DNA from 4 places in the Rhodoferax sp. AJA081-3 genome. Region 1 is predicted to be linked to each of the others. Evidence: predicted binding sites of a transcription regulator. Region 1 holds the regulator's gene; each other region holds the start of a gene.
What was found. Region 1 encodes sigma-54, which starts transcription at its own class of promoters, with help from an activator protein. Its sites were predicted from a motif close to TGGCANGNAANCTGCTTT; they were not measured.

Region 1 (4,938 bases):
TTTTTCATTCTCCGGCGGCTGCGAAGAAAAGGGGTCAGAGCACATGCCCGCTATGCGGCCAGTGATCCGACCCCATTTCTTCTTATTGACCCGGCCCCAATTTAACTTCCGGCTCTCCGCCCGGTGACTTCTTGTCTCGGGCCGTGCCTTTGATCATGTCGAACCTGAACATGCGGCACTCAATCGGCCCATTCCACATCGGCACGCGTCGGGATTCTTTCAGGCGCATCTTGCTGGGCAGCTTGAGGTCGGGCGTCAAAATCCAGCCGGTCCAGCCGCTGAAGTTTTTCTTCCAGTGGGTGGCGAGCTGACTGAAGAATTCACCGCCATCTTCGGTCACCGCCTCTTCGCGCGCGCCACTTTGCGCTTCGTAGTCCGGCAGCGGGGCATCGTTGCGGTCGCCGCGGTTCGGCGCGCCAGAGCGTCGGGCGCCCGCACCGCTGACACCGGCCACGGCGATACGATCTCCATACGGCGGGTTCAGCAGCAGCACGCCCGGTATGTCGGTAGGCGGCATACGTTGCAAGGCATCACCACCGCGGAATTCGATGACATCGGCCACACCGGCGCGTTCGGCATTACGCTGGGCAAAGTCCACCATGCGGTGGGCCACATCGCTGCCATAGATCAGGGCTTTCTGGCCCGGCTCGGGTTTGACCACTGCGGCGGCGGCATCGGCCTTGATCGCGTCCCACACGTGTTGCTGGAACGGTATGTATTTCTCAAACGCAAAACGGCGCAGGCTGCCCGGCGCAATATTGCAGGCGATCTGTGCAGCTTCGATGGCAATGGTGCCGCTGCCGCAGCAGGGGTCATACAGCGGCAACAGATCGTCGTCGCCATCGGCCCAGCCGCTGGCGGCAATCATGGCCGCGGCAAGGGTTTCTTTTAGTGGCGCCTCGCCCTTGTCCTCGCGCCAGCCGCGTTTGAACAGGGGTTCTCCCGAGGTGTCGATGTACAACGAACAGGTGTCGGTGGTCAGGTGGGCGTAGATGCGCACATCGGGCCACTGGGTGTTGACGTCCGGGCGCACGCCGTGGGCCTTGTCGCGGAAGCGGTCACACACGGCGTCCTTGATCTTGAGTCCGGCAAAGTTCAAAGAAGTCAAAGGACTGTGCTGCGCCGTCACCTCGACCTTGATGGACTGTTTGGGTGTGAACCAGATCTCCCACGCCACGTCACTGGCCGCACGGTACAGGTCTTGTTCGCTGCGGTATTCAGAGTAAGACAGTTGCACCAGTACCCGCTGCGCCAGACGGCTGTGCAGGTTCAGGCGCATGGCATCGCGCCACGAGGCCCGGGCCATGACACCACCGCGGCGAGTCAGCAGGTCTTCACCCATCAGGCCGGTCAGGTCGTGCACCTCGTGGGCCAACAGGTCTTCCACGCCGGCGGCGCAGGGGAGGAAAATTTGGAGTTGATTCATAGGGCCTTCCTCAGTGAAGCGGGAGCAATCTTCAGCCCCTCACGGTATTTGGCCACGGTGCGGCGGGCGCATTCAATGCCCTGCTCTTTGAGCATTTCGGAAATCTGGTTATCGCTCAAGGGCTTCTTGTCGCTCTCGGCGCTGATGAATTGCTTGATCAGCGCACGCACGGCGGTGCTGGACGCGTTGCCGCCAGACTCGGTGCCCAGGCCAGAGCCAAAGAAGTACTTCAGCTCAAAGGTGCCAAACGGCGTGGCCATGTATTTGGCGGTGGTGACGCGGCTGATGGTGGACTCGTGCAAACCCAGCTCATCCGCAATCTCACGCAGCACCAGTGGGCGCATGGCCATCTCGCCGTGGGAGAAGAAGCCCTTTTGTCGCTCCACAATGGCCGTGCTGACGCGCAGGATGGTGTCAAAGCGCTGCTGGATGTTCTTGATGAACCAGCGGGCCTCTTGCAGGCGCTGCTGCAGGCCGGCGTAACTGGCGCTGTCTTTGCCGCCACCGCGGTGGTTGCGCAGCACGTTGGCATAAATGTCGTGCACCCGCAGCTTGGGCATGACCTCGGGGTTGAGCATGACGCGGAACTGCGGGTTGATGCCATTGCGGGCCTTGCCTGCGGCCACCACCAACACGTCGGGCACCACAATATTGCGCTCCACGTCGATGAAGCGGCGCCCGGGTTTGGGCTCCAGCCGGGCGATCAGTGTGATGGCTTCGCGCGTTTGTGCATCGGTGCCACCACAGCGTTGGACCAGATTTTTGACATCGCGGCGGGCCAGCAAATCCATGGGCTGGCCGCAGATGCGCAAAGCCAGTGCCAACAGGCTGGCGTATTCGGGCTCGGGCGGGTTCAGCGCGTCGTCCAGTTGGGCGCGCAGCTGCAGGCGCAGGCATTCGCCTAGGTCGCGCGCGCCCACGCCTGCTGGCTCCAGGCTGTGCAGCAGACCCAAGGCCACCGTGAAGTGGTGCACCAGGTCTTCAACCTGTTCTTCGTCGTCACCGGCCAGGCTGCGGGCCAGGTCGGGCAAGGGGTCTTCCAAGTAGCCGTCGTCGTTCAGCGACTCGATCAGAAAGCGCAACGCGCTGGCGTCGGTCTCGCTCAGCCTGAGGCTCAGGGCCTGGCGGTGCAAAAAGGACTGCAAGGATTCCTGCGTGCGGGCCAACTCGGTGGCGTCGGTATCTTCGCCGTCGCCTAAGTTGTTGGCTTTGGCTTTGGCGTCCGTGCCCCATTCGCCATCGTCGGGCACCATCTCGGTGGTGCCGTCGCCGTCCCAGCTGGGCTCATCGTCACCGCTGCCCAGCGGCGTTGTCTCTTCGTCTTTTGTGCCGCTAGCCCCCGTGGAATCTGCATAGTCTGCTATGGAAGCAGGAGCAACCTCGGCTTCGCGCTCACCGGCGCTGACCGGTGTGTCGGCCTGGGCCAGGCCAAAGTCCTCGCGCACGGCCTCGTCCTGGGTCAGCTCCAGGAAGGGGTTCTCGTCCAGCATCTGCTCCACCTCCTGACTGAGTTCCAGCGTGGAGAGTTGCAAGAGGCGGATGGACTGCTGCAACTGGGGCGTGAGCGCCAGGTGCTGCGAAACGCGTAGAGAAAGGCCCTGCTTCATAGCAAATCAGACCGGTAGTCGGCGGGAACGGCAATTTGCTGCCGGGCCGCCCCAAGGCAAATTAGCCCCCTCGGGGGGCAGCGACCCGCGCAGCGGTGGAGCGTGGGGGCCATATCCATCACATTTTGAAATGTTCGCCGAGGTACACGCGGCGTACATCGGCGTTGGCCACGATCTCGGCGGGGGTGCCTTCGGCCAGCACCGTGCCATCACTGATGATGTAGGCGTGGTCACAAATGCCCAGGGTCTCGCGCACATTGTGGTCGGTGATCAACACCCCAATGTCACGCGACTTCAGGAAATTGATGATGCGCTGGATCTCGATCACGGCGATCGGGTCGATACCGGCAAAGGGCTCGTCCAGCAGAATAAACCGGGGCCGCGTGGCCAGCGCCCGGGCGATCTCCACCCGGCGGCGTTCGCCACCGGACAGGGCCAGGGCCGGGGATTCGCGCAGATGCTCCACCCGCAGGTCTTGCAGCAGGGCGGTCAGGCGGCGCTCGATTTCGGCACCATTCAGCGGCTTGCCAGCCTCGTCGTGCTGCAGTTCCAGCACGGCGCGCACGTTGTCTTCCACATTGAGTTTGCGGAAGATCGACGCTTCTTGTGGCAGATAACCCAGACCCAGGCGTGCGCGGCGGTGGATGGGCATGTGTTCGATGGAGTGGCCGTCGATGGTGATGTCGCCCGCACTGGCGCGCAGCAGGCCCACGATGATGTAAAACGACGTGGTCTTGCCCGCGCCATTGGGGCCCAGCAGGCCCACCACCTCGCCGGTGCGTACGGTCAGCGACACGTCTTTGACGACCTGGCGTTTGCCGTAAGACTTCTGGATATGGCTGACTTCCAGCCGCCCGACCGCGGTGTCGGGCACCGTCTCTACCGATTCACTCACTGGGGGTTACTCCCCAGGGTGGCAGAGGGGCGCAAGGTTGGGCCGGGTTGCACCGGTGTTTTGGCGGCCGGGGTGGCAGACGCCACCGCTTCCGGCTTGGGCGTCAACATGGCACGCACCCGGCCGCCCGGTGCTGGGGTCACGCCGGGGCTGGCGGCGGCCGTGCTGCTGCCGTCCACGCTGAATTTGTCGGTGAGGTTTTCATACACGATGACCGCGCCACTGATTTCATCGGCCAGCTCCGCACCGCGCAGGCGGCGCAACTGGGCCTTGCCGGTGAATTTGACGATGTCGGCGCTACCGTCGTAATCGATGCGTTCACTCTCGACCTCGATAAATTCGTCCACCGCGTCACGCTTCTGCCGGAAAAAAGCCGGTTTGTCGGGGGTGCCGGTGATGACGGCCAATTCAAAACCATCAGGGGTTTGGCGCACATCAATCTTGGCGGCACGAACGATGATGGTGCCCTTGGTCATCACAACGTTTCCTGAGAACACGCTGGTCTGCTTCACATCATCGATGCGCAAGCTGTCAGCTTCGAAAAACGTATCTTTCTTGCGGTCGGCCTTCTCCGCCCACGCAGGCAGGGCCAACGCCGCACACAGGGCCAACAGCAGCAGGAATAGGGGTGGTTTTTTCATAAAGGCACGGAACTTGCTCAGAGCGAGCTTGAACGATTGTACTGAGCCTGTTGCCAGCGCGTGCCATCCTGCGCCAAGCTTTTTAGAGCGCTTACATTTTGATAGCGAACTAGCTATATTTCACGGGGGCTAGAGGCAATTTTTGCGTACAAGAACAGGGCCAAGAAGCCCTGCCAGACACATCCAGACCACGGCATGCTTGTGGGTGCTGCACAACAGTCAGAGGCTGGCACCCCGTCCTAGAATGGTCCGACACAGCCGACCGGTCGGCGCTTCAACAGGAGACAGCCCATGTTTGAACCCGCAGAAATCGGCCACAGGGTCAGCAAAACCGCCTTCAAGGCCGCCGTGCCCGCCCTGCGCGCGGCG
Region 2 (4,938 bases), 740 kb from region 1:
TGGGTGCCAACACGAATATTGGGCGTGTCATACCACTGGTAGGGCAGGCGCTTGGTGACCGGCATGCGGCCTTTCAAAATGCTCAGGCGGTTGGGCCAATGCGCAAAGTTGGGGAAGGCCACAATGCCCACGCGGCCTACACGCACGGTCTCGCGCAACATGACCTCGGCATTGCGCAGGTGTTGCAGGGTGTCGATCTGCAACACCACATCAAAGGATGCGTCACCAAACAGTGCCAGGCCTTCGTCCAGGTTCAACTGGATGACGTTGACACCGCGCTGCACACAGGCCAGCACATTGGCGTCGTCAATTTCCACGCCGTAGCCGGTGCAGCCGCGGGTTTTTTGCAGGTGGGCCAGCATGGCGCCGTCGCCACAACCCAGGTCCAATACGCGGGCGCCTTGCGGCACCAGTCGTGCCAGGGCGTGCATGGTATTCACATCCGTCATGCTGTGGCTCCCTTGACAATGCTATCGAAGTAGGAGCGCACTACGTCCATATAACGGGGGTCATCGAGCAAAAAGGCATCATGCCCATGGGGCGCGTCGATCTCGGCGTAACTGACGTCACGCTGGTTGTCCAGCAGGGCCTTGACGATTTCGCGGCTGCGCTTGGGTGAGAAACGCCAGTCGGTGGTGAAGCTGACCAGCAGGAATTTGCAGGTCGCCTGGGCAAGGGCCTTGCTCAGGTCACCGCCGTAGGCACTGGCCGGGTCAAAGTAATCCAGCGCACGCGTGATCAGCAGGTAGGTGTTGGCGTCAAAGTATTCGGCAAACTTGTCGCCCTGGTAGCGCAGGTAACTTTCGATCTGGAACTCAACATCCTGGGTGCTGTATTTGTAAGAGCCGGTTCCCAGCACCGCGTTCTTGAGTTGGCGCCCGAATTTTTCGTTCATCACGTCATCACTCAGGTAGGTGATGTGGCCGATCATGCGCGCAATGCGCAGGCCGCGTTTGGGGACGGTTCCGTGTTCGTAGAAATGGCCGCCGTGGAAATCAGGGTCGGTCACGATGGCGCGGCGGGCCACCTCATTGAATGCGATGTTCTCCGCCGTCAGGTTGGGGGCACTGGCCACCACCACGGCGTGGCGCACACGCTGGGGGTATTGCAGCGTCCAGCTCAGGGCCTGCATGCCGCCCAAGGACCCACCCATCACGGCGGCCAGGGTTTGAATCCCCAACACGTCCAACAAACGCGCCTGGGCATTGACCCAGTCTTCGACCGTCACCACGGGGAAGTCGGCACCATAAACCTTGCCGCTGCCGGCCGGTGCATCGGGGTTGGCATGCATGGGGCCGGTGGAGCCGAAACAGGAGCCTAAGTTGTTGACACCAATCACAAAGAAGCGGTTGGTGTCTACCGGTTTGCCAGGGCCGATCATGTTGTCCCACCAGCCTTCGGAGTTGGGCTGGCCTGCATAACTACCGGCCACATGGTGCGAGGCGTTCAACGCATGGCAAACCAGCACGGCATTGCTGCGCGCGGCGTTCAGCGTGCCATAGGTCTCATAACTAAGTGCGTAGTCCCGCAGCGAGGCGCCGCTTTTGAGCGGCAGGGCCTCGGCGAAGTGCTGCGACTGTGGTGTCGCGATCAAAGGCGTAGAAGACAAACCAAAACCCCAATAAAAAACCCGGCAATGCTAAAAACAAGGCCGGGTGTTGTGGTGTCTCGGTCCGTCTTTAGCTGTATTTATTAAGCGCCCGCAAGCTGGAGCAAATTGGCGCTGGAAAGCAGTATAGCAAGGGAGGGCGTTTGGGGGGGTCAGGACTGCGGCCACAACGCAGCGACACCCAGTGCCGCAAAGACCATGGCCGAAACGATGTGCACGATACGGATCGGCACCCGCTTGGTGATGGCGTCACCAAACCAGACCACCGGCGCATTGGCCAGCATCATGCCCAGTGTGCTGCCCACGACTACCCAATAGGGGTTGTATTGGGCGGCCAGCATGACCGTGGCGATTTGGGTTTTGTCACCCATCTCGGCCAGAAAAAAGACCACCACCGTGGTGCCGAACACGCCAAAACGCGGCGCATTGCCACTGTCCAGGTCGTCAGCCTTGTCGGGCACCAGCATCCACGCCGCCATGGCGATGAAGGACAGGCCCAGCACCCAACGCAACACATCCGGGCCCAACACCGTGTTCACCCAGGCACCGACGGCGCCAGCCAGCGCGTGGTTGGCAATGGTGGCAACGAAGATGCCCGCAACGATGGGCCAGGGTTTACGAAAACGCGCCGCCAACAGCAGGGCCAATAGCTGGGTTTTGTCGCCCATTTCGGCCAGCGCCACGATGCCGGTCGATACCAAAAATGCTTCCACAGGGGTCTCCGGCCAGAGGGTTCAGGCCCACACGCATTGTAGAGAGCCACCCGCCTGGCCCGCCGCCGACCCAATCTGGCGCATTTGTTGCTTGTATTTGGTGCGTTTCTGGGAATACCTTCCATAACGCACCAATTTACAGCCATTTACACCAAAGGTTTGATATGGAAGCACTAAAACAGGGCGCAGATGCCCTGTTCATACTATTGGGCGGCATTATGGTTCTGGCCATGCACGCCGGTTTTGCCTTTTTGGAGCTGGGCACCGTGCGCCGCAAAAACCAGGTGAATGCCCTGGTCAAGATCCTGGTGGACTTCTCGGTGTCCACCGTGGTCTATTTCATGGTCGGCTACACCGTGGCCTATGGAACCAGCTTTTTTGTGGGTGCCGAGGTATTGGCCGCGAAAAACGGTTATGACCTGGTCAAGTTCTTCTTTTTGCTGACCTTTGCGGCGGCCATACCCGCCATCATCTCCGGCGGCATTGCCGAACGGGCGCGCTTCTGGCCCCAACTGATCGCAACAGCGGTCATTGTTGGCTTTATTTACCCGTTCTTTGAAGGTATTGCGTGGAACCAGCATTTTGGCGTACAGGCCTGGATCAAAGGGCTGACGGGTGCCGAGTTCCACGACTTCGCGGGTAGCGTGGTGGTGCATGCTGTAGGCGGCTGGATTGCCTTGCCAGCCGTCATCCTGCTGGGTGCGCGCAGCAACCGTTACCGCAAAGATGGCGCCATCTCCGCCCATCCGCCGTCAAGTATTCCCTTTCTGGCGCTAGGTGCGTGGATTTTGACCGTGGGTTGGTTTGGCTTCAACGTCATGAGTGCGCAGACCCTGGACAAAATTTCGGGCCTGGTCGCCGTCAATTCGCTGATGGCCATGGTGGGCGGCACGCTGGCCGCGCTGGTGGTGGGCAAAAACGACCCCGGTTTTGTGCACAACGGCCCTTTGGCCGGCCTGGTGGCGGTGTGCGCCGGCTCAGACCTGATGCACCCCTTGGGCGCGCTGGTGGTCGGTGCCGCAGCGGGCACGGTGTTCGTGGTGATGTTCACGCTGACGCAGAACCGCTGGAAGATTGACGACGTGCTGGGCGTGTGGCCGCTGCATGGCCTGTGCGGCACGCTGGGTGGTGTGGCTGCCGGCATTTTTGGCAGCACGGCCTTTGGTGGCCTGGGCGGCGTGAGCTTGGGCGCCCAGTTGATAGGCACAGCCTTGGGTGTGGTGTGGGCCCTTGTGGGCGGGACGGTGGTTTATGGCCTGTTGAAAGCCACCATGGGTCTGCGCCTGAGCCAGGAAGAAGAGTACGACGGGGCTGACCTGTCCATCCACCGCATCAGCGCATCACCCGAGAGCGAGGCCAACTGGTAGCCACCCCAGCACGCGGCACGTCCCACCAACCCGGCCTTGCGCCGGGTTTTTTTGTGCCCCTCACTTCAAATTAGTTGAACCATTGCGACAAGTAATTTGAACTTTTTTCCACGGTGGTCCTCCTAAACTTTCCTCCACGGCAGGCAAAGACCTGCCGGATTCGCCAAAAACCTTTGCACACTGCCCACCATGAACACTGCCACTGCACCTCGCAAATACACCGGTATTGCCATTGCCCTGCATTGGCTGCTGGCACTGTCCCTGGTGGGTATTTTTTCGGTAGGTTTGTACATGGCCGATCTGCCGTTTTCGCCCCAACGGCTCAAGCTCTACAACTGGCACAAGTGGGCCGGCATCACCATCCTGATCCTGTCTGCCGTGCGCCTGGCCTGGCGCCTGACCCACAAACCGCCAGCACTGCCCCAGTCCGTGACCCTGGGCATGCCGGGTTGGCAGGTAACGGCCTACCACGCCACCCATGTACTGATGTATGCGCTGTTCTTTATCGTGCCGCTGGTGGGCTGGGCCTATAGCTCGGCGGCAGGTTTCCCCATCGTGTTGTTTGGCGTGGTACCGCTGCCGGATTTTGTGTCTGCCAGTAAACCCCTGGCCGAGCTGATCAAGCCCTGGCACCAGATCACCGCCTTCGCACTGGCGGGCCTGGTGGTGCTGCACGTGGCGGCCGCGATCAAGCACCACTTCATCGACAAAGACGGCCTGTTGCTGCGAATGATGCCCGGCAAACGTTGAACAAAACCTTTTTGCACTAACCACTACACGGAACCCGCTCCATGACGCCTTCTTTTTCTCCCATCGCCCGCGCCACCGGTCTGGTCCTGTTGGCCGCGCTGACCAGCCTGTCCGCCCAGGCCCAGCAGAAGCTGCTGCCCGCCCAAAGCGACGTGGCCTTTGTGATCAAACAAATGGGCGTGCCGGTGGAAGGCCACTTCAAGAAGTTTGACGCCCAGATCACACTGGATCCGGCCAAACCCGAGGCCGGCAAGATTGCCTTCACCATCGACATCGCCAGCGCCACCATGGGCTCACCCGAGCCCGACGCCGAGCTGCCCAAGGCCACCTGGTTCAACACCGCCAAGTTTCCCCAGGCCACCTTCCAGTCCACCAGCATCAAGGGCCTGGGCGGCGGCAAGTTTGAAGTAAGCGGCAAGCTGGCCATCAAAGGCAATACCCGCGATGCCGTGGTGCCCGTGACCCTGGTGCAAAACGGCGCCACCACCACCGCCACCGG
Region 3 (4,938 bases), 590 kb from region 1:
CCAACTCGTGGTACTTGCGCACGCACATCCTCATTGGCGGTTTCCTGGATTGCGGGGAACGTACGTGGCCGGAGGCGCATCTGGAAGGCCCAGCGAGAGGACGGCCTTAGCGCCCGCGAGCTTCGAGGCGAGCGTCAACCCTTCCGGTTTTCCTTGCCGGGCTGGAAGCTTGCTAGCCAGATATCCTGCATGGCTGATGAGTAGAAGCACAACGAGCGTCTCGTTGAATTCAGGTAGCGCCGTCATGGCTGCACCCAGTTTCTTGATGTGACTGGCGGCGAGGGACACGTACGCTGTCACAAGAATCAACGTGAACCAGAAGTTCTGGAACTTTGTGATATCTATAGTCCTGTCCGCTAGCTCACCCTCTTCGACAAGAAAGACCTGAGAAAAGTGAGGGCGGTCCGACGCGTCGCTGGCAGCGATCCGCTCGGGAGCCTGCATGTCCTTGGTGGACTTCACGACAATCGCGCCCGCGGTTGATGCGATGCTGATGCCCATGACCGCGAGCAACGAAGGAGGGATTGAGAATGAGAGCGCATCGGCAACTCCAGCCAAGAGCCGGCCAGCCGTAACACCTGCAATAAGCGGGATGACGACAAATGTCCAAAGCACCATCTGCAGGTGAGACAGGCTGAACCGGCCCCGAGCATCAATGAGCAGCCCGAGGACGCTACCACGTACGATTGCGCCGAGGTACGCTGCAGCAAGTAACATGGTCAGCGTTGCCACTGCCCATGCCCAGTAGATAGTTACGATGCTCGCCTCCCGCAAGTGTGCGCATGCCGCAGCACTATCCGACCAACGTTACAGAGTTTGATCGATGCGCCGAGCTAGTGCGTTGCCGAGTGTGGTCGAGATGACCGAGATTTGTCAAGTCCTCCAATTCATACATAAACGCAACCCATTCAATCGGGTTTTCTCGCTTGGAAAGCATGGACATTTGTCTAGAGTGAGGCAATGCGATTTTGCCACCTTGCTTAAAGACCGCCGTCGCCCCACCAAAGACGTCCAGAAGTCACCTCAGTTTTTGATCATTCAATGTCGGCTTCGAGGCGCCGAATTCGCACTAGCCTACTTCTGATTTGGGTCGTTATGTAGAGCTCTACATAACGACCCCTATGCACAGATCTCAACTATGTGTAGTTTGCGGCCCAGACGGGAGCCACGTCGACGGACGAATAGACGGTGTGCCCGTCGCAGCTATGCATAGTTTTCGCGCTCTCCCACCGTCGATGCCAGTGGAAGCACAGGACCTCAAGCCCCCCGCCATTAACCCAGCAGTTCCCCGCACCCTGGGAAAAGATGCAGCAGGTCCGCCCCGGCATCGGTTCACCTGGAACTGGGCTGGAGCCTTGTCTCAGCCTGTGGCGCGGAAACTATGTGTAGGCCTGCAAGCGCCCTGCAACCGAGGGCGCCACCAAACTTGTCATAATTGAGATCTGTGCATAGGGGTCGAGAGCAGCCATCTATCTTGACGATGGTTTAGCGCTCCTTTGTTGAACACTCAGATCAGATCAAACAGGCTGGTCAGCAATTTCCAGAATATGCACTGAAATACGCGTCTACCCCGGCGAGAGCAATCTACCCGCATAAACTTGTCAGCGGCACGTTCAACGCAGTGGTGACACTAACTTTGGCACATTGATAGGTTTTTGACATTAATCGTGGCGTGCTCCAAAAATGCTGCGCCAAAGTTAGTGTCTAAGTCATTGACTTTATTGACCTAGCTCCGACACCAACTTTGGATGCCTACAGGGGGTGAACCCCCACCCACCAGGGCCACGGCACTGGCCGAGTGGTGCGGCGAGCAGGTGGGCCGCACGCCCCAGTTGGTGATGGAGAACCGGCCATTCAGGCTGCCGATGGCGGCGCTTTGCAGAGCCTCGTCACAGGACATGGGCGGCAACAAACCGGCAAAACGCTGGGCCAACATGGACTTGCCCGAACCCGGCGGCCCGACCAGCAGCGCGCTGTGGCCACCCGCCGCCGCAATCTCCAGCGCACGTTTGGCACCGGCCTGGCCTTTCACATCGGCCATATCCGGCCAATGGCCCACGCGGGCCTGCAGCAGATCGGGGACTATGCGTGCCCAGCCGTCATCGGCCGGCGCGATGTCGTTCGCTGCCAGGGCGTCCAGAGCGGCACCCGCAGGCACAAACTGCCGCACCACATCCAGCAGATGCCGCGCGCGGTAGACCTCGGAGCCTGGCACCAGGGCCGCTTCTTCGGCATTGCCCGGTGGCAGCACCAGGCGGGTGGCCACCTTGCCGGTGTGCAGGGCCAACGCCATGGCCAGGGCGCCCCGCACCGGGTGCAGGGCACCGGTCAGGGACAGCTCTCCGGCAAATTCGTACTGGGCCAGTTGCGCGCCGTCAATCTGCCCGCTGGCGGCCAGAATGCCCAGTGCAATGGGCAAGTCCAACCGACCCGAATCCTTGGGCAGGTCGGCCGGCGCCAGGTTGACGGTGATGCGTTGGTTGTGGGGGAAGGTGAGCCCGGCGTTCTGGATGGCACAGCGCACCCGCTCCCGCGCCTCCTTGACTTCCACGTCCGCCAAACCCACCAGCGTGAAGCTGGGCAGGCCATTGGCCAGGTGCACTTCTACCGTGACCTTGGCCGCGTCCAGCCCCCGCAGAGCCCGGCTCTGCACCAAAGATAAGCCCATTTCGCCTTCTCCCAAAACAGTGCGCACCGTATTGACTTGTCCCCAAATCGGTGCATACTTTTGTTTAATACCTGTTTATCTATACAGCAAGCATAACGCGTTGTGCGCGCCGTGGTGGACGTATTCGCAGTGTTGGTGCAGAAAAAAGCAATGGCATACATCCTGCTTAGGTGGTACATCCCGCAACCCTTCAGGACTATCCCCATGAACTTCAAAACCAAATCCATTCTTGTTCTTGCAACTGCTGCCCTGTTGGGCACCACGGCCATGGCCCAAACCGCGGCGCCTGCGTCCACGGTGAGCTTCAATGTGGGCGTCGTGAGCGACTACCGTTTCCGCAGCGTTGCACAAACATCGTTCAAACCCGCCCTGCAAGGCGGTGTGGACTTTTCCCATACCAGTGGTTTTTACGCGGGTGCCTGGGGCTCCAACGTCAGCTGGATCAAGGACTATGTGGGCGCCACCGATGGCACCTTGGAGATTGATCTGTACGGCGGCTTCAAGGGTGAAATCACCTCCGGCCTGAACTTCGACGTGGGTGTCATCACGTACCAATACCCCAACAACACGGCGGACCGCGTGCTGGTCAATGCCAATACGACTGAAGTCTATGGCGCGTTGACCTTTGGCATCGTGACCGTCAAGTACAGCCAGTCCACCGGCAACTTCATTGCCAACCCCAACAGCTCGGGCAGCGCCTACATTGAAGCGGCCGCCGCATTTGACCTGGGCAACGGCTTCTCGCTGACACCCCACGTGGGTCGCCAAACCATCCCCAACCAGGGTGGCAATGGTGACTACACCGACTTTTCCCTGACCCTGGGCAAAGACTTCGGCAATGGCCTGTCCGCATCCCTGGCGGCCTACACCACCGATGCCAAAGACGTCTTCTACAAAGTCGGCACCTTTGACAACCTGGGTAAGAACGCCGTCACCGTCGGCGTGAAGTACACCTTCTGATTCACAGTCCACCCTCCTTCAAGGAAACAGCAGTATGAAACTCGTAACGGCGATCATTAAACCGTTCAAGCTTGATGAGGTGCGTGAAGCCTTGTCCGGCATGGGCGTGCAAGGCATCACAGTCACCGAAGTCAAAGGCTTCGGCCGTCAAAAAGGCCACACCGAGCTGTACCGCGGTGCGGAATACGTGGTCGACTTCTTGCCCAAGGTCAAGATCGAGGCCGCCATTGACGACGCCCTGGTGGACCGTGTCATCGAAGCCATCGAAGGCGCGGCCCGCACCGGCAAGATCGGCGACGGCAAGATTTTTGTGTACGACCTGGAGCAGGTCGTCCGTATCCGCACCGGCGAGACAGGAAAAGAAGCACTATGAAAAAACTACTCGTATCCCTCGCACTGGGCTGGGGCCTGCTGACAGCCGGTTCCGCTGCACTGGCGCAAACCGCAGCACCGGCCTCGGCACCTGCGGTGACAGCATCCGCTGACGCAGCTGCCCCCGCCGCCGCACCAGCAGCTGCCGCTCCCGCCGCGGCAGAAGCCGCAGCCCCGGCCGCAGCACCCGCACCCGTTCCCAACAAGGGCGACACCGCCTGGATGATGGTCTCCACCCTGCTGGTCATCTTGATGACCGTGCCCGGCCTGGCCCTGTTCTACGGCGGCCTGGTCCGCAGCAAGAACATGTTGTCCGTGCTGATGCAGGTCATGGTCACGTTCTCGATGATTGTGGTGTTGTGGTTCATCTACGGCTACAGCCTGGCGTTCACCGAAGGCAACCAGTTCATCGGCGGCTTTGATCGGCTGTTCATGAAGGGCGTCTGGGACAACGCGGCGGGCACTTTTGCCAACGCGGCCACGTTCAGCAAGGGTGTTTACATCCCTGAAATCGTGTTTGCAGCCTTCCAGGCAACGTTCGCTGGTATCACCTGTGCACTGATTGTGGGCTCGTTTGCCGAACGCATGAAGTTCTCTGCCGTGTTGGCCTTCATGGTGCTGTGGTTCACCTTCAGCTACGCACCCATGGCCCACATGGTCTGGTTCTGGATGGGCCCTGACGCCTACGCCTCCAAGGAAGTGGCCGAAGCCATGACCGCCAAGGCCGGCATGTTGTGGCAATGGGGCGCGCTGGACTTCGCCGGCGGTACCGTGGTGCACATCAACGCCGCCGTTGCCGGTCTGGTCGGTGCCTACTTCTTGGGCAAACGCATCGGTTATGGCAAGGAAGCCATGGCACCCCACAGCCTGACACTGACCATGGTCGGTGCCGCTCTGCTGTGGGTGGGCTGGTTCGGTTTCAACGCCGGCTCCGCACT
Region 4 (4,938 bases), 870 kb from region 1:
CCGCCCGCATCCACGATACGGAAAATCTTGAGCAAATCATGCTGGAGGCCAGCCAGGATATTTGCAAATTACTCAATGCAGACCGATTGACCCTTTACGCGGTGAATGAGGATCAGACTGCGATTGTTTCCAAGATCAAGACCGGACTCAACAGCAGCAGCGACCTGAAGCTGCCCATCTCGCCCCAAAGCATTGCAGGTTATGTCGCCTTCAGCCGCACCTCGCTGAATTTGCCAGACGTGTATGACGATGAGGCACTCAAGCAGATTCACCCTTCGTTGACCTTCCTGAAGGTGGTGGACAAACGGTCCGGCTACCGTACCAAACAAATGCTGGTTGCGCCCATATTAGAGGGCAAGACTCTGCACGGTGTGCTGCAGGTTATCAACAACAAAAGTGACGAGCCGTTTGGCGATCTGGAGGTGGACGGCGTATCCGAATTGTGCAAGACGCTGGCGACAGCCATTCGGCAACGTGCCAACGGAGCGACCGTCGCACCGCCCAAAAAAGCCACCAAATATGACTCCTTGGTTGCCGACGGGTTGCTGACGGATGAGGAGCTGAACCAATGCATTTCGGACGCGCGCTCCGAGGGCAAGTCTGTAGAACATCTGTTGATGGCGCAATACAAGGTCCGCCCGCTTCAGATTGGCCCGTCATTGGCAAAGTTTTTTGGTGTGCCGTACGAGTCGTTTAATACCGGGCGGATCCGCTCAGAAATGCTGCATGGCTCATTGAAGCGCGAATTTATTGAGGAGCAGGGCTGGATTCCGCTGGAGGAGTCGCCTGAGGGGCTGGTCATCATGTGCATGGACCCCGAGGCCGTGCGCGGCTCCAGGGTGGTCCCACAGGTGTTCCCCCGTATCGCCAAATTCTCCTATCGGGTTACCACGCAGACAGAGTTCCAAGAAACCTTGGGCCAGCTTTTCGGCACGGCGGCAGATACAAGCACCATTGACCAGCTCTTGGCCGACATGGATGGTGGGCCAATCGATGACGGCTCCAACGATGACTCCTTGGAATCTGCAGCAGCGGACAACGAGCTGGTCAAGTTTGTCAACAAGGTCATCATCGACGCCTACAACCAGAAGGTGTCGGACATCCACATCGAGCCCATGCCCGGTAAGTTCAAGACCGGCATCCGCTTCCGCATCGATGGCAGCCTGGTCCCCTATGTTGAGGTGCCAGCCCACTTTCGGTCGGCCATGGTCACGCGCCTGAAGATCATGTGTGACCTGGACATTTCGGAACGCCGCAAGCCCCAGGACGGCAAGATCAAGTTCAAGAAGTACGGTCCGCTGGACATTGAGCTACGCGTGGCCACGATTCCGTCAGCCGGTGGTGTTGAAGACGTGGTGATGCGGATTCTGGCGGCCGGCGAACCGATTCCCATGGAAAAACTGGGGCTAACACCGCACAATAAGGAGCGCTTGGAGGCTACGGTCAGCAAACCTTATGGCCTGTTCTATGTATGCGGCCCAACGGGGTCTGGCAAGACCACGACCTTGCATTCCATCCTCAAGTTCCTCAATACACCGGACACCAAGATCTGGACCGCCGAGGACCCGGTTGAAATTACGCAAAAAGGTCTACGCCAAGTCCAGATCAACAAGAAGGCAGGCATTGACTTTGCCCTGATCATGCGAGCCTTTTTGCGGGCCGACCCAGACATCATCATGGTCGGTGAGTCCCGCGACAAAGAGACGGTGTCCATGGGGGTGGAAGCATCCCTGACTGGCCACTTGGTGTTCTCAACCCTGCACACCAATTCGGCGCCCGAATCCATTACGCGCCTGATGGATATGGGTATGGACCCGTTTAACTTTGCTGATGCGCTCTTAGGTATCCTTGCTCAGCGTCTGGCCAAGAAATTGTGCGATTGCAAGGTTGCCTATGTGCCGGATGCAGACGAGTTCCGCCTTTTCTTGACCGAGTACGCGGAAGAACTGCGTCACTCAAAGGCGTGGAAGGCTGATCTGGAGGGTGAACGCAAAAAGCTAGAGGACAGCTGGCTGAAAACCTATGGGGAAGACGGCAAGGTTAAGCTGTATAAGGCGGTGGGTTGCGACAAGTGCAGCAAGACCGGCTACAAAGGCCGTATTGGTTTGCACGAGCTGCTGGTGGCGGATGACGGTGTCAAGAAGCTCATCCAGGAGCGCGCGCGCGTGGCTGAATTATTTGCGTCTGCCGTAGAGGGAGGCATGCGCACTCTAAAGATGGATGGCATGGAGAAGGTCATGATGGGGCTGACGGATTTGAAGATGGTGCGGCAGGTTTGTATTAAGTGACAAAAATGTCTTCACCAAGAATTGAAGAGACAAAAGATGCGGCAAATTGACTCCATCGCTGCCGATACTGACTATTTTGTATAGATGGCATGGACGAAAAACCTTGGCACGGAATCTGCTGGTCAATGTGTTCCTAGTTCCCTACATCAAAGGAGTTTTATATGAAGCGTTCTATGCAACAGGGTTTTACCCTGATCGAACTGATGATCGTGGTTGCGATTATTGGTATTTTGGCTGCAGTGGCACTGCCTGCATATCAGGATTACACAGTTCGGGCGAAAAATTCAGAAGTTATTTTGGCGGCTTCGGGTTGCCGTACTTCTATTACCGAAACCATTCAATCGGCAGCAGTATCTTTGCCGGCGGATAATGGTTGGGGTTGTGAGTCGTCGGTTCCTACATCACAATATGTCGCGTCCGTTGCGACCACCAGCACTGGCGTTATCACAGTGACGAGTCAAAATATCCCAAATACTGGCAATCCAGTAACAACTGGTGGAACAGTTCAGCTGATCCCCACCAAAGACTCCGCAGGCGCCCAATTCGCCAACAGCGATGTGAGCCTTACAGTTTATAAATGGACTTGCGGTGGCGGTACGACTTCGATCACTCCAAAGTTTCTGCCTGGTTCTTGCCGCGGCAACTGAGTTGAACTCACGGTTGAACAAACGCCCCTCTGGGGCGTTTTTTTTTGAATGACTTGCTTCTCGATGCCATTCTTTTTCTTTTTCTTTTTGTTTGCCAGTTGGCTGCAGCCACTGCATTTCCCACCGTGGGTCAGTTGGCACAGTGAAATACTGGCTTTTCTGGCAGTCCTCTTCTCTGCGTGGCAACTAATAATCGTCTCTGCAAAACGAGGGGCGTGGCCTACGATTCCTCTCCCCATTCCAGCCGCGATGTTGTTGGGAATCGGTCTGCTGATTGGGCTTCAATGGTTGGTAGGGTTGGTGCCGTTTGTTGGCGACATCTATGTGTTCGGAGCATATATCTTGCTCTGTACTGCAGCAATGACTCTAGGCTATCTAAGTGGTCAACGGCGACATGAGCTGATTCACGGAATAGCAGTCGTTATTCTTTTGGGTGCGCTGGTTTCTGCGACTATTTCCTTGATGCAGGCATTTGAGCTATCCCAAGGCGTCAATTGGATCAACAGCATGCGGGAGGCACGGCGGCCGGGTGCTAATCTGGCGCAACCGAATCAGCTAGCCACTTTACTGCTTATGGGTTTAGCTAGCGTTTTATTCCTGTTTGAGTTGCGCAAGTTTGGCATGTTGCCCGCAGCGCTGATGTCATTCCTACTCTTGTTAAGTCTGGCTGCCACGGAATCAAGGGCTGGACTGCTTGGTTTCTCTGTCCTGAGTGTTTGGTGGTTTGCAAAGTACAAATCCATTGGTGCTCAATTAAGGCCATGGACGATGGCCTTAATTGGCGTAATTTACCTAGTCTTGTACTGGAGTTGGCCAATATTGATGGGAGAGGTCTTTCAGCTAACGGGAGGAGTACTCCCGGTCAACTCAGTAGCGTACCATCGGTGGATCATCTGGCCACAGCTGTTGCAGGCGGTCCTGTTACGGCCATGGTGGGGTTGGGGCGCGGGGCAAGTTTCAACCGCACACAACGCGGTAGTGGACGCCTATCTCACTAGTGAGGCCTATACCTATGCACACAATATTTTGATAGATGCTGCGCTGGGATTTGGTCTGCCTATCACCATCCTGCTGATGCTTTTCGCTGGCGTCTGGCTTTGGCGCCGAATTCAAGCCGCAAGGCAATTGATGCCCTGGTACTGCCTGGCCGTCACAATTCCTGTAGCAACACATTCTTTGGTGGAGTTTCCATTCGCGTATGCATACTTCCTTGTGCCGGTAATGTTTACACTGGGTGCGCTAGAAGGAGTATTGAACGTCAAGCCTGCCTTGCAACTTCATGCAAAGCCAGTTGGGATGGGGCTTCTGGTAGCCACTGTTCTGTTGATATGGTCCTTTTTCGAATACCTGAAAATAGAAGAGGATTTTCGCGTTGTGCGTTTTGAGGCCTTACGCGTTGGACAAACTCCACCAGGCTATCAGCGGCCAAACGTCTATGTTCTCACGCAACTGGATGCACTGCTAAATGGCGGCCGAATTGTGGCAAGACCCAATATGCCTGAACAGGAAATCGAATTGGCCAAAGCGGTAGCCCTGCGATTTCCATGGCCAGCAACCCAGAATCGGTATGCTGTAGCTTTGGCGCTTAATGGCAATCCGCAAGAGGCTGCTCGCCAGATGCGCGTCATGCGGGCACACCACGGGCCCAAAGTTTATGCAAAAATCAGAGCCGCCTGGATCTTGTTGGCGAACGAAAAGTACCCACAATTGCAGGAAATGCAATTGCCCTGATACGCTGATGACAAATAGTAATTTACTGAGTAAGTTTCATCTTCTATATAGCCAGGATATATAGGGCCTGGTGCATAGACTAAGACGAGCTACTGGTTAATTTTCTCAGTTGCAGTACTAAAATCAAAAGTGATTCGCCTGATCGTTCGATGTGTCAAATAAAACGAGGGTGGTCGTGCGGTATTTTAAAAATGAAACGACTCGCTTCATGGTTAGGTGTTGATCGAGCAATTTTCTTCACGGTTTTGACACGGGTATGGAGTGCGAGCGCC

Region 2: HZ993_RS15125 (ammonium transporter) is a predicted target of sigma-54. The motif match lies at 2,399-2,416, and genes of this name have one in related genera.
Region 3: HZ993_RS14395 (TorF family putative porin) is a predicted target of sigma-54. The motif match lies at 2,820-2,837, and genes of this name have one in related genera.
Region 4: HZ993_RS15725 (pilin) is a predicted target of sigma-54. The motif match lies at 2,393-2,410, and genes of this name have one in related genera.

Annotation. Positions count from the first base shown of each region.
Region 1 covers NZ_CP059068.1:2,470,022-2,474,959, forward strand. Annotated here, with positions in the region: gene HZ993_RS11520 (class I SAM-dependent RNA methyltransferase) at 83-1,426, opposite strand; gene rpoN (RNA polymerase factor sigma-54) at 1,423-3,033, opposite strand; gene lptB (LPS export ABC transporter ATP-binding protein) at 3,152-3,928, opposite strand; gene lptA (lipopolysaccharide transport periplasmic protein LptA) at 3,925-4,569, opposite strand; gene pap (polyphosphate:AMP phosphotransferase) at 4,861-4,938, shown strand, end outside.
Region 2 covers NZ_CP059068.1:3,207,273-3,212,210, reverse strand. Annotated here, with positions in the region: gene metW (methionine biosynthesis protein MetW) at 1-449, opposite strand, end outside; gene HZ993_RS15135 (homoserine O-acetyltransferase) at 446-1,609, opposite strand; gene HZ993_RS15130 (TMEM165/GDT1 family protein) at 1,762-2,322, opposite strand; gene HZ993_RS15125 (ammonium transporter) at 2,487-3,689, shown strand; gene HZ993_RS15120 (cytochrome b) at 3,879-4,439, shown strand; gene HZ993_RS15115 (YceI family protein) at 4,481-4,938, shown strand, end outside.
Region 3 covers NZ_CP059068.1:3,064,570-3,069,507, forward strand. Annotated here, with positions in the region: gene HZ993_RS14385 (hypothetical protein) at 31-732, opposite strand; partial or broken gene HZ993_RS14390 (YifB family Mg chelatase-like AAA ATPase) at 1,757-2,668, opposite strand; gene HZ993_RS14395 (TorF family putative porin) at 2,873-3,628, shown strand; gene glnK (P-II family nitrogen regulator) at 3,663-4,001, shown strand; gene HZ993_RS14405 (ammonium transporter) at 3,998-4,938, shown strand, end outside.
Region 4 covers NZ_CP059068.1:3,341,006-3,345,943, forward strand. Annotated here, with positions in the region: gene HZ993_RS15720 (ATPase, T2SS/T4P/T4SS family) at 1-2,288, shown strand, start outside; gene HZ993_RS15725 (pilin) at 2,450-2,935, shown strand; gene HZ993_RS15730 (PglL family O-oligosaccharyltransferase) at 2,999-4,666, shown strand; gene HZ993_RS15735 (hypothetical protein) at 4,858-4,938, shown strand, end outside.